Regions from separate parts of the Burkholderia sp. MSh2 genome, predicted to be linked through region 1. Evidence: predicted binding sites of a transcription regulator. Region 1 holds the regulator's gene; each other region holds the start of a gene.
What was found. The regulator sigma-54, encoded in region 1, starts transcription at its own class of promoters, with help from an activator protein. The targets are predictions, from matches to a motif close to TGGCANGNAANCTGCTTT.

Region 1 (3,257 bases):
CGGCACCACGAGTTCGCTCGTCGTCCGCAACCTGAAGAAGCGCTACGGCTCGCGCACGGTCGTCAAGGACGTGTCGCTCGACGTGAAAAGCGGCGAGGTCGTCGGCCTGCTCGGCCCGAACGGCGCCGGCAAGACCACGTCGTTCTACATGATCGTCGGCCTCGTGCCGCTCGACGCGGGCGAGATCTCGCTGAACGGCAGCTCGATCAGCCTGCTGCCGATCCACAAGCGCGCGTCGCTCGGCCTGTCGTACCTGCCGCAGGAAGCGTCCGTGTTCCGCAAGCTGACCGTCGAGGAAAACATCCGCGCGGTGCTCGAGCTGCAGCACGGCGAAGACGGCAAGCGGCTGTCGAAAGACGCGATCGCGTCGCGCACCGAGGCGCTGCTCGACGAACTGCAGATCGGCCACCTGCGCGAAAACCCCGCGCTGTCGCTGTCGGGCGGCGAGCGGCGCCGCGTCGAAATCGCGCGTGCGCTCGCAACCAACCCGAACTTCATCCTGCTCGACGAACCGTTCGCCGGCGTCGACCCGATCGCGGTGCTCGAGATCCAGAAGATCGTCAAGTTCCTGAAGCAGCGCAACATCGGCGTTCTGATAACCGATCACAACGTCCGCGAAACGCTCGGCATCTGCGACCACGCATACATCATCAGCGACGGCTCGGTACTCGCCGCCGGCGCGCCGAGCGAAATCATCGAGAACGAAAGCGTACGCCGCGTGTACCTCGGCGAGCACTTCCGCATGTAACCCTCCTCGTGGCTGGTGCACCCCGCCCGGCATGGCCGCGAAGCGGGGCCGCGTCCCGCTTCGCGGCCATGCCCGCGGCCGGGCGGCGCGCCGCGCGTAATCGCGGATGGCTCAACGCGCCTGGGTCGTGGCAAACTGCCGGTATGACTCCCTCCTCGCCATGAAAGCCAGCCTTCAACTCCGCCTGTCGCAACACCTGGCGCTGACGCCCCAGCTGCAGCAGTCGATCCGGCTCCTGCAGTTGTCGACGCTCGAATTGCAGCAGGAAGTCGCGATGGCCGTCGCGCAGAACCCGCTGCTCGAGAACGACGACGAATGGATCGCGAGCCCGCTGCGTGTCGCAGCGGACGGTTCGCTGATCGCGCAGACGCCCCCCGCCCCGAACACCGAACCGGCTGCGACGAACAGCAGCACGTCGAGCGAGCGCGCCGAGCGCGACGAGCCGGCCGGCGCGGACGAATACGACGGCTATGCGTCCGGCGACGGCAACGACGGCCCGCAATGGAATCTCGACGAATTCGGCCGGTCGAGCGGCGCGTCCGACGACGACGACCTCCCGCCGCTGCAGGTGCAGGAAGCGGCGACGTCGCTGCGCGACCACCTGTCCGCGCAGTTGCGCGTCACGCAGGCCGGCCCGCGCGATCGCGCGCTCGTGATGTTCCTGATCGAATCGCTCGACGACGACGGCTACCTGACCGCCACGCTCGACGAAGTGCTCGCCGACCTGCCGCCCGAGCTGGAGATCGACTGCGACGAGCTGAACGCCGCGCTCGCGCTGCTGCACAGCTTCGACCCGCCCGGGGTCGGCGCGCGCTCGGCCTCCGAATGCCTGAAGCTGCAGTTGCTGCGCCTCGATCCGTCCCCGACGCGCACGCTCGCGCTCGAGATCGTGTCGCAGCATCTCGAGCTGCTTGCCGCTCGCGACTTCACGCGCTTGCGTAAGCACCTGAAGGCGAGCGACGACGCGCTGCGCGACGCGCATACGCTGATCCGTTCGCTGGAGCCGTTCCCCGGCGCCGCGTACGGCAAGGCCGAGGCGGACTACGTCGTGCCCGACATCATCGTGAAGAAGGCCGGCCAGGGATGGCTCGCGGAGCTCAATCCGGAGGTCGTGCCGCGCCTGCGGATCAACAACCTGTACGCGAACATCCTGCGCAACAGCCGCGGCGATCCGTCGGCCGGCTCGCTCAAGCAACAGCTCCAGGAGGCGCGCTGGCTGATCAAAAACATCCAGCAGCGTTTCGACACGATCCTGCGTGTCGCACAGGCTATTGTCGAGCGTCAGAAGAATTTCTTTGCGCACGGCGAAATTGCCATGCGCCCCTTGGTTTTGCGGGAAATAGCTGATACGCTGGGCCTACACGAGTCGACTGTCAGCCGTGTGACAACCGGGAAGTACATGCTGACCCCCTTCGGGACGCTTGAATTTAAGTACTTCTTCGGATCTCACGTCTCGACCGACACCGGTGGCGCCGCCTCGTCGACCGCCATCCGAGCCCTGATCAAGCAACTGATAGGAGCTGAAGACCCAAAATCGCCGCTTTCGGACAGCCGCATTGCCGAGCTGCTGGCAGAACAGGGTTTCGTGGTCGCGCGCCGCACGGTTGCCAAATATCGCGAAGCCCTCAAGATCCCGGCAGTGAATCTGCGCAAGTCTCTTTAAGCCTGCTGCCTGCCCGGCGGCAGGCGTGTTCCGGCCACCGCGCATACGGGGAACAGGGCCGGGCGACTTGTCCGCGATATGCCGCCTCGTGCGGCACGGGCAGGTCGACCGGAGCGCCGCCACGATGCGGCCGGGTGGTCACTCGCTTGGAGAAGCACTATGAACCTGAAGATCAGTGGACATCATCTCGAAGTCACGCCTGCAATTCGCGAATACGTGATCACCAAGCTGGACCGGGTGCTACGGCATAGCGATCAGGTGATCGATGGCACTGTGATCCTCTCGGTCGACAACCACAAGGAAAAGGACAAGCAGCAGCGCGCGGAAATCAATCTGCATCTGAAGGGCAAGGACATCTTCGTCGAAAGCGCAAACGGCAACCTGTACGCGGCAATCGACTTGCTGATCGACAAGCTGGATCGCCAGGTCGTCAAGCACATGGAGCGCCTGCAAACGCATGCGCACGATCCGATCAAGCTTCAACCGTCGATCGACCAGATCGAACTGCCGCCGCAATAACCGTTACTGCAACACGCACGCCGCCCGGTTCGCCGGGCGTTTTTTTTGCGACTTCGCGCCGCGGTGCAACCGGTCCGACCGTGCCGCGCCACGCACGCGGCTGTGCTCTATAATGTCCCGGTTATCGCCGGGGGGGCGTTGAGTGCGGTAGCTGCCTTGCAGGTTGCCGATTCCGAATGCCTTGATATCGCCGAACATGGAAAATCAGTCTGCCGCCGCAAGGAGACCCCAGGCCGTCCAATCGCCTGCCAACATGAATCGCCTAGCCAAAATCCTGCCCATAGAGAACGTCGTCATCGACCTCTCGGTCACCAGCAAGAAACGCGT
Region 2 (3,257 bases), on a different contig from region 1:
CCGGATTGTCGTCGCCGCCGCAACCCGTCAGCAGGGCCGGCAGCGCGAGACCGGAAAGGGGAAGCATCGGCGCACCGGCGAGGATCTTCAGGGCCTGACGACGGGAAGCATTGGGCAACGCGGGCATGTGGAGTCCAGTTTCAGTTGTTGGAAGAATGGCCTTCGCGAAGCAGGCGAACAGCAAGCTTCGGGAAGGCAAATTGAAAACTGGACGGAAGTGTAAGGACGCTGGATGAAAGTTTTTTGAATTGAAAACGTAATGATGCGTCGGATGTTCGTCAGGTGCTCAATCGCGCTCGGGGGTCGCCGAGATGCGATGGATCGACAGGTCCGCGCCGTCGAATTCGGCTTCGCGGTCGAGGCGCAGTCCGACGGTCGCTTTCAGCGCGCCGTAGACGAGCGTGCCGCCCGCGGTCGCGATCACGATGCCGCCGAGCGTGCCGACGAGTTGCGACATGAACGACACGCCGCCGAGCCCGCCGAGCGCGGGCAGGCCGAACACGCCGGCCGCCAGGCCGCCGAGCGCGCCGCACATGCCGTGCAGCGGCCACACGCCGAGCACGTCGTCGATGCGCCATCTGTTCTGCACGCAGGTGAACATCGCGACGAACAGCGCACCGGCCGCCGCGCCGGTGACCAGCGCGCCGATCGGGTGCATCACGTCGGAGCCCGCGCACACCGCGACGAGGCCCGCGAGCGGCCCGTTGTAGGTGAAGCCCGGATCGTTGCGGCCGGCCATCCACGCGGCGAGCGTGCCGCCGACCATCGCCATCAGCGAGTTCACGGCGACGAGGCCGCTGATCTTGTCGAGCGTCTGCGCGCTCATCACGTTGAAGCCGAACCAGCCGACCGCGAGCACCCACGCACCGAGCGCGAGGAACGGGATGTTCGACGGCGGGTGCGCGGCAATCCGGCCGTCCTTCGCATAGCGGCCATGGCGTGCCCCGAGCAGCAGCACCGCCGGCAGCGCGACCCAGCCGCCGAACGCATGCACGACGACGGAGCCCGCGAAATCGTGGAACGGCGCGCCGAACGCATGCGTGAGCCAGGCCTGCACGCCGAACCGTTCGTTCCAGGCGATTCCCTCGAAGAACGGGTAGATGAAGCCGACGATGATCAGCGTCGCGACGAGCTGCGGGTTGAACTTCGCGCGCTCGGCGATACCGCCGGACACGATCGCGGGAATCGCCGCGGCGAAGGTCAGCAGGAAGAAGAAGCGCACGAGCGCGTAACCGCTGTGCTGCGACAGCGTGCCGATGTCGTCGAAGAACTCGACGCCGTACGCGATGGTGTAGCCGATGAAGAAGTACGCGAGCGTCGACACGGAGAAGTCGACCAGGATCTTCACGAGCGCGTTGACCTGGTTCTTCTTGCGGACCGTGCCCAACTCGAGGAATGCGAAGCCCGCGTGCATCGCGAGCACCATGACGGCGCCGATCAACAGGAACAGTGTATCGACGCCGGATTTCAGACCATCCATGCCGTGGCTTCCTTGCGCAAAAAACGGGCAAGGAACGCAAGTATCGAGCCAACCTGGTGAACGACTGCGTGAAATTGGTGCTCAGGCAATGCGCGATGCGGCATTCCAGTGAATCGTGCACGGGATCGGGGCGCTCCCGGCATGAGGCGGGCGCCGTGCCGGGTGCCCGCGCGTGGTGCGGCAGGTACGGAACTGGTGCGTGAACGGGCGCGGGCGCCGCGGCGTGGTGCGCGATGGTGCGCCATCACGCACCGATCTGGCGCGTCAGTAGCGGGCGAACAGTGGCTGCGGCCGGCGCAGCCGCAGCGCGCACGCCGACCAATAGGCCGCGACGGTCGACAGCCCCAGCGCGGCGAATGCGAGGGCGGCGAAGCCTGCAAGCGACTGGCCGTCGCCGTCGGGGCCGAGGATGCCTTCCGCCACGATCAGCGCGGCTGTCCAGAAGCCGATTATGGCCTGCGTGAGCAGGCGGGCGCATGCGACGCGGCGCGGGCGCCCGGATTCGGCCAGGCGGCGCGCCGATGGCGGGCGCAGGCACAGGAACAGGGTGGCGGCGAGCAGCGCGGCGAGGGCGATGAACCAGTCGATGAGGAAAGCCATGAGAAAAAAGGGACACGTATGAAGCGGGTTGAAGCATGCCCACTTTAGTGTCATCGCACCTGCGATTAAATCAGACAAATCCGAAATTGGAAGGTATTTTTAATGTGCAGGCGACATTGGGCCCGTTTCAGAGGCGGTATCATCGACACTGGTACAACTACGAGGTCGTGTCACGCACGGCTGGAGATTGTTGATGAAGATGAAGATGTCGCGGGCGCGTCGCGTGCCCGGGTCCCTGCTGGCCGCTGCGGCCGCCGGCGCGTTGCTGTTGCTCGCCGGCTGCGAGAAGTCCGCCACGCCGGTGGCGCAACCCGATACGGCCGCCAGCGCGGCCGCCGATGCCGCGGACCATGCGGCCAAGGCGCTCGACCAGATGGCGAGCACCGTCAACCAGCAGCTCAACGCCGCGAAGGCCGGCATCGCGTCCGCGGCGTCGGCCGTGCCGCCGTTGTCCGCGAGCGGCCTCGCGTCGGCGGCGCAGGCGCAGATCGACGCGACGGCTTCCGCGGTCGTCGCGCACGCGGCTTCCGAAGCCGGCGCGAAGATCGCGGAAGCCGGCAAGAAGCTCCAGCAGTGGAGCCAGCAGAACGCCGCGGGCGCCAAGCCCGCGAGCGGCGAGTAGCGCGGACTTGCATGATCCGCTAAATGTAATTATAGTAGTTACACATGTCGCCGGCCGCGGGATGGGCCGGCGTCGACGAGTGAGTCAGGAATGAATACCAGCAGCCGGTTCGCGTTTGCCGTCCACGTGCTCGCCTTGCTGTCGATGCAGGAAGGGGTGCCGCTGTCGTCCGACATCATCGCGGGCAGCGTGAACACGAATCCGGCGCTGATCCGCCGGCTGTTGTCGATGCTCGCGGGGGCCGGGCTGACCACGTCGCAACTGGGCGCGGGCGGCGGTGCGCTGCTGGCGCGCGAGCCGGGCGAGATCACGCTGTTCGACGTCTATCGCGCGGTCGACGATGCGCAACTGTTCGCGCTGCACCGCGAGGCGCCGAATCCCGCGTGCCTGGTCGGCCGGCATATCCAGGGCGCGCTGATCGGCTATATCGGCGACGCGCAGCGTGCAATGGAGGCCTCGCTCGCAACGCGCACGCTGGCGGACGTCACGGCCGACATGCTGGATTGCGAGCAGCGCACGCAGCACGCGACGCAGGCCGGCGGATAGCCGGTGGCG
Region 3 (3,257 bases), on a different contig from region 1:
GCGGATGATGGCGAAGGTCGACGCGATGCTGTATGCGGCGAAGAACATCCGCGCGAATTCGGTGCACCCCGGTTCGACGCGAAGGCGAAGGGCACGCGGATTTATCAGCGACTGGCGGCGGATTGCCTGCTGACGATCCGGCGGCTCGACGGGTGAACGCGCGTCCGGGCCGGCCAGGATGCGCCGGATTGCCGGGCAGGTTGCCGTTGCCGTAAGATCGGCACAGGACTCTCCCATCGGCATCCGCGTCACATGAAAAAAAGCATACGTTTGCGGTTCACCGTCATTGCGTCGGCTTTTGCCGTCTACAGCGTTTACATGCACATCCAGCAGCTCGTCAGCGGTTGCGTGTGGGTCAGGGGCCATCAGCGCTGCAGTTTCGAGAACAGTGCGAATTTCGAAGGGTGGATGGATCTCGACCTGATGATTACCTGTTGCTGGGTCGCCGCGGCGGTGGTGGGGTGGATTGCCGTCGCGCAGGCCGCGAAGAAGCCGGGCTGACGATCGGTGTGCGCCGCGAACCCGGTCGCTGTCGATGCGTGACGGCGATTGGCGGGGCGACGACGGGGCACGCCGCGCCGCAGCGCTCGCGCGCCGAAGGGACAACGGGCCGACGGGCTTGGCCCCTCTTTGCATCTCGCTACGCCGGTTGCCGGAAACGCCGGCCAAGGCCGCCGGTCGTTGTGCTTTTGCCTTCCGCGCCGGGATAATGATCCGGCGTCGCGCATGCTGCGCGAAGGGAGGCTCCCATGCAATTTCCCACGGGGTCGGTGGTCGCGCTCAGCTCGGCCGCCGCGACGATGTTTTCGATGGGCATGCTGTTTCTCGGCTACTGGGGGTTCCACGAGCCGCTGCCGTGGCGGTTCGGCGACTATGTCGTGATCGTGCCCGGGCTGGCGGGCTTCGCGTGCCTCGCCAGCGTGCCGTTTCTGGCGACGTCGCCGATGAAGACCCCCGGCGACGAGTCGCGGATGCTGGTCGCGCGGCGCGTGTTTCTGTGCGGCGCGAGTGCGGTGTGGTGCGCGATCGTCGCGTCGCTGTTCGTGTGAGAGCCGGGGCCGCCGGCGGTGGCGGACGCGGTCGTGCGCGGCGCGCGGCGCACGACCCGAACGAACGGGTGCGGTTCGACAGGAGCGTTGCGATGAAGATCTGCTTTCCCTGCGTTCAGGCAGCCGCCGTATGGTGCGCGATGGTGGTCGTGGCGACGCCGGCGTTCGCGGGCAGCGAGATGCCCGACATGAACGGGGCGGACACGACGATGTCCTCGCCGGATGCGGCGCTGACGGATGCCGAGGTCAAGGAGATCGATGCCGGGCGCGGGCTGGTGACGCTGGAGCACGGCGCGCTCGACAACATCGGGATGCCGGCGATGACGATGGCGTTCAACGTGGCGGACGCGGCAATGATCCGGTCGCTGCACGTGGGCGACAAGGTCAGGGTGCGCGTCGAGAGCGTCAACGGCACGCTCACGATCGTGAGGCTCGTGAAGCGGCCATGACGGACGAGCCGGCGCGGGCGTGACGGCAATACGGGGCGGGACCCGCCCCTTCGTCGTTTGATGCTACGTAACGCGGAGCCCGCGTTACGCGCGTGTTACCGGTGACGGCAAGGCCTGATCGCACCGGGGCGATCGGCGACGGATGCCGGGTGCGATAGCCGCGGACGGCCACCGGCAATGCGCGCGCAGGCATGCGTGCCGATCCGTCGTGGGCGTCGATCGGGATGGCACGATCGATGCTTGTCGGGATGGTCGAGCTGAAAAGCGAAGGGGGCTTTCATGCAAATTCATTTCGTCAGGACGAACGTGGCGCTCGCCGCCATTGCCGCTGCGTGCGCACTGGCTGCCTGTGGCGGCAGCGACGTTACGGCACCGACGCCGGGCGGTGGCACCATCGGAACGACGAGTACGAGCGGGACGAGCGGGAGCAGTGGCACGAGCGGGAGCAGTGGCACGAGCGGAACCAGTGGCACGAGCGGAACCAGTGGCACGAGCGGAACCAGTGGCACAAGCGGAACCAGCGGCACGAGCGGAACCAGTGGCACGAGCGGAACCAGTGGCACAAGCGGAACCAGTGGCACGAGCGGAACCAGCGGCACGAGCGGAACCAGTGGCACAAGCGGAACCAGCGGAACCAGCGGCACGAGCGGCACGAGCGGCACGAGCGGCACAAGCGGCACGAGCGGCACGAGCGGCACAAGCGGCACGAGCGGCACAAGCGGCACGAGCGGCACAAGCGGCACAAGCGGCACAAGCGGCACAAGCGGCACAAGCGGCACAAGCGGCACAAGCGGCACAAGCGGCACGAGCGGTACCCCCGGCACGAACGGCATCATCAGCTCCGTCGGCGCGGTCGTCATGGACGCCGGCGCCACGATTTCCGGCGTCAGCCCGCCCGGGGCGACCAAGGGCGTGACGACCGGCCTCGGCAACATGGTCACGGGCGCGGGCACGATCGTCCGCGATACGACCAACGCCATCAGCAACGGCATCGGCCAGATCGGCTTCACGGCGAATCCCGTCGGGACGACAGTGGCCGGCCTCGGCACCATCGTCGGCTCGACCGGCAATCCGGTCGCCGGCCTCGGCGAAACGGTGAAGGCGCTCGGCACCGGCCCGCTGTCGCCGCTGGCGCCCCTCACGACACCCGTCGGCGGCCTGCTCGATACGGTGGCCGGCGGCCTGAAGACGGGCGGCACCATGCTCGGCTCGGCGCTGTCGTCGGGCCCGGTCCAGCAGACCACGCAAGCGATCAGCACGGCGATTACGCCGCTCGTGACGACGGTCGGCCAGGTCACGCAGCAGGTCGGCGCGGCAACCGGCCTCGGGCAGCCGGTCGCGGGCCTGCTCGGGCAGGTCGGCGGTGCGATTACGTCGGCGGGGTGGAAGGTGACGTCCACGTCGCCGCAGCCGCTGGTCGGCGGCGTCGGCGAACTCGTCCGCGCGGTCGGCAACACGGTGACCAATGTGGGCGGTCTCGTGAACGCAAGCGGCGCGAACGGCGCGGTGCCCGTCGCGGGCCTGGTGACGAGCGTGGTCGGCGGCATCCCGGCGACCGTGCACGGCGGTTCCGCAACCGGCACGGGCGGAAACGGCGGTTCGCCGCTGGGCGGTCTCGCCAATCCGCTCGCACCCGTTACGGGGCTGCTGGGCGGCCTGCTCGGCGGCGTGACGGGCAAGTAGTCGCGCGGTCGCCTCGTCCGGCGGCAACCGGCCCGGCGGATGTCGGCGGCAGGTTGCCGCCGACCGCGAGCGCTCG

Region 2: the regulator sigma-54 is predicted to act here: its motif matches at 1,514-1,531, upstream of GQ57_RS10625 (ammonium transporter).
Region 3: the regulator sigma-54 is predicted to act here: its motif matches at 1,724-1,741, upstream of GQ57_RS38470 (collagen-like triple helix repeat-containing protein).

The regions. Positions count from the first base shown of each region.
Region 1 is NZ_JPGM01000082.1:16,433-19,689, reverse strand. It holds gene lptB (LPS export ABC transporter ATP-binding protein) at 1-748, shown strand, start outside; gene GQ57_RS34155 (RNA polymerase factor sigma-54) at 909-2,411, shown strand; gene hpf (ribosome hibernation-promoting factor, HPF/YfiA family) at 2,571-2,930, shown strand; gene GQ57_RS42515 (hypothetical protein) at 2,934-3,128, opposite strand; gene GQ57_RS34145 (PTS sugar transporter subunit IIA) at 3,127-3,257, shown strand, end outside.
Region 2 is NZ_JPGM01000014.1:12,035-15,291, forward strand. It holds gene GQ57_RS10620 (PhoX family protein) at 1-127, opposite strand, end outside; gene GQ57_RS10625 (ammonium transporter) at 287-1,480, opposite strand; gene GQ57_RS10630 (hypothetical protein) at 1,745-2,080, opposite strand; gene GQ57_RS10635 (hypothetical protein) at 2,274-2,702, shown strand; gene GQ57_RS10640 (Rrf2 family transcriptional regulator) at 2,793-3,248, shown strand.
Region 3 is NZ_JPGM01000006.1:92,340-95,596, reverse strand. It holds partial or broken gene GQ57_RS05020 (SDR family NAD(P)-dependent oxidoreductase) at 1-82, shown strand, start outside; gene GQ57_RS05015 (hypothetical protein) at 253-501, shown strand; gene GQ57_RS05010 (hypothetical protein) at 750-1,049, shown strand; gene GQ57_RS05005 (copper-binding protein) at 1,142-1,498, shown strand; gene GQ57_RS38470 (collagen-like triple helix repeat-containing protein) at 1,778-3,181, shown strand.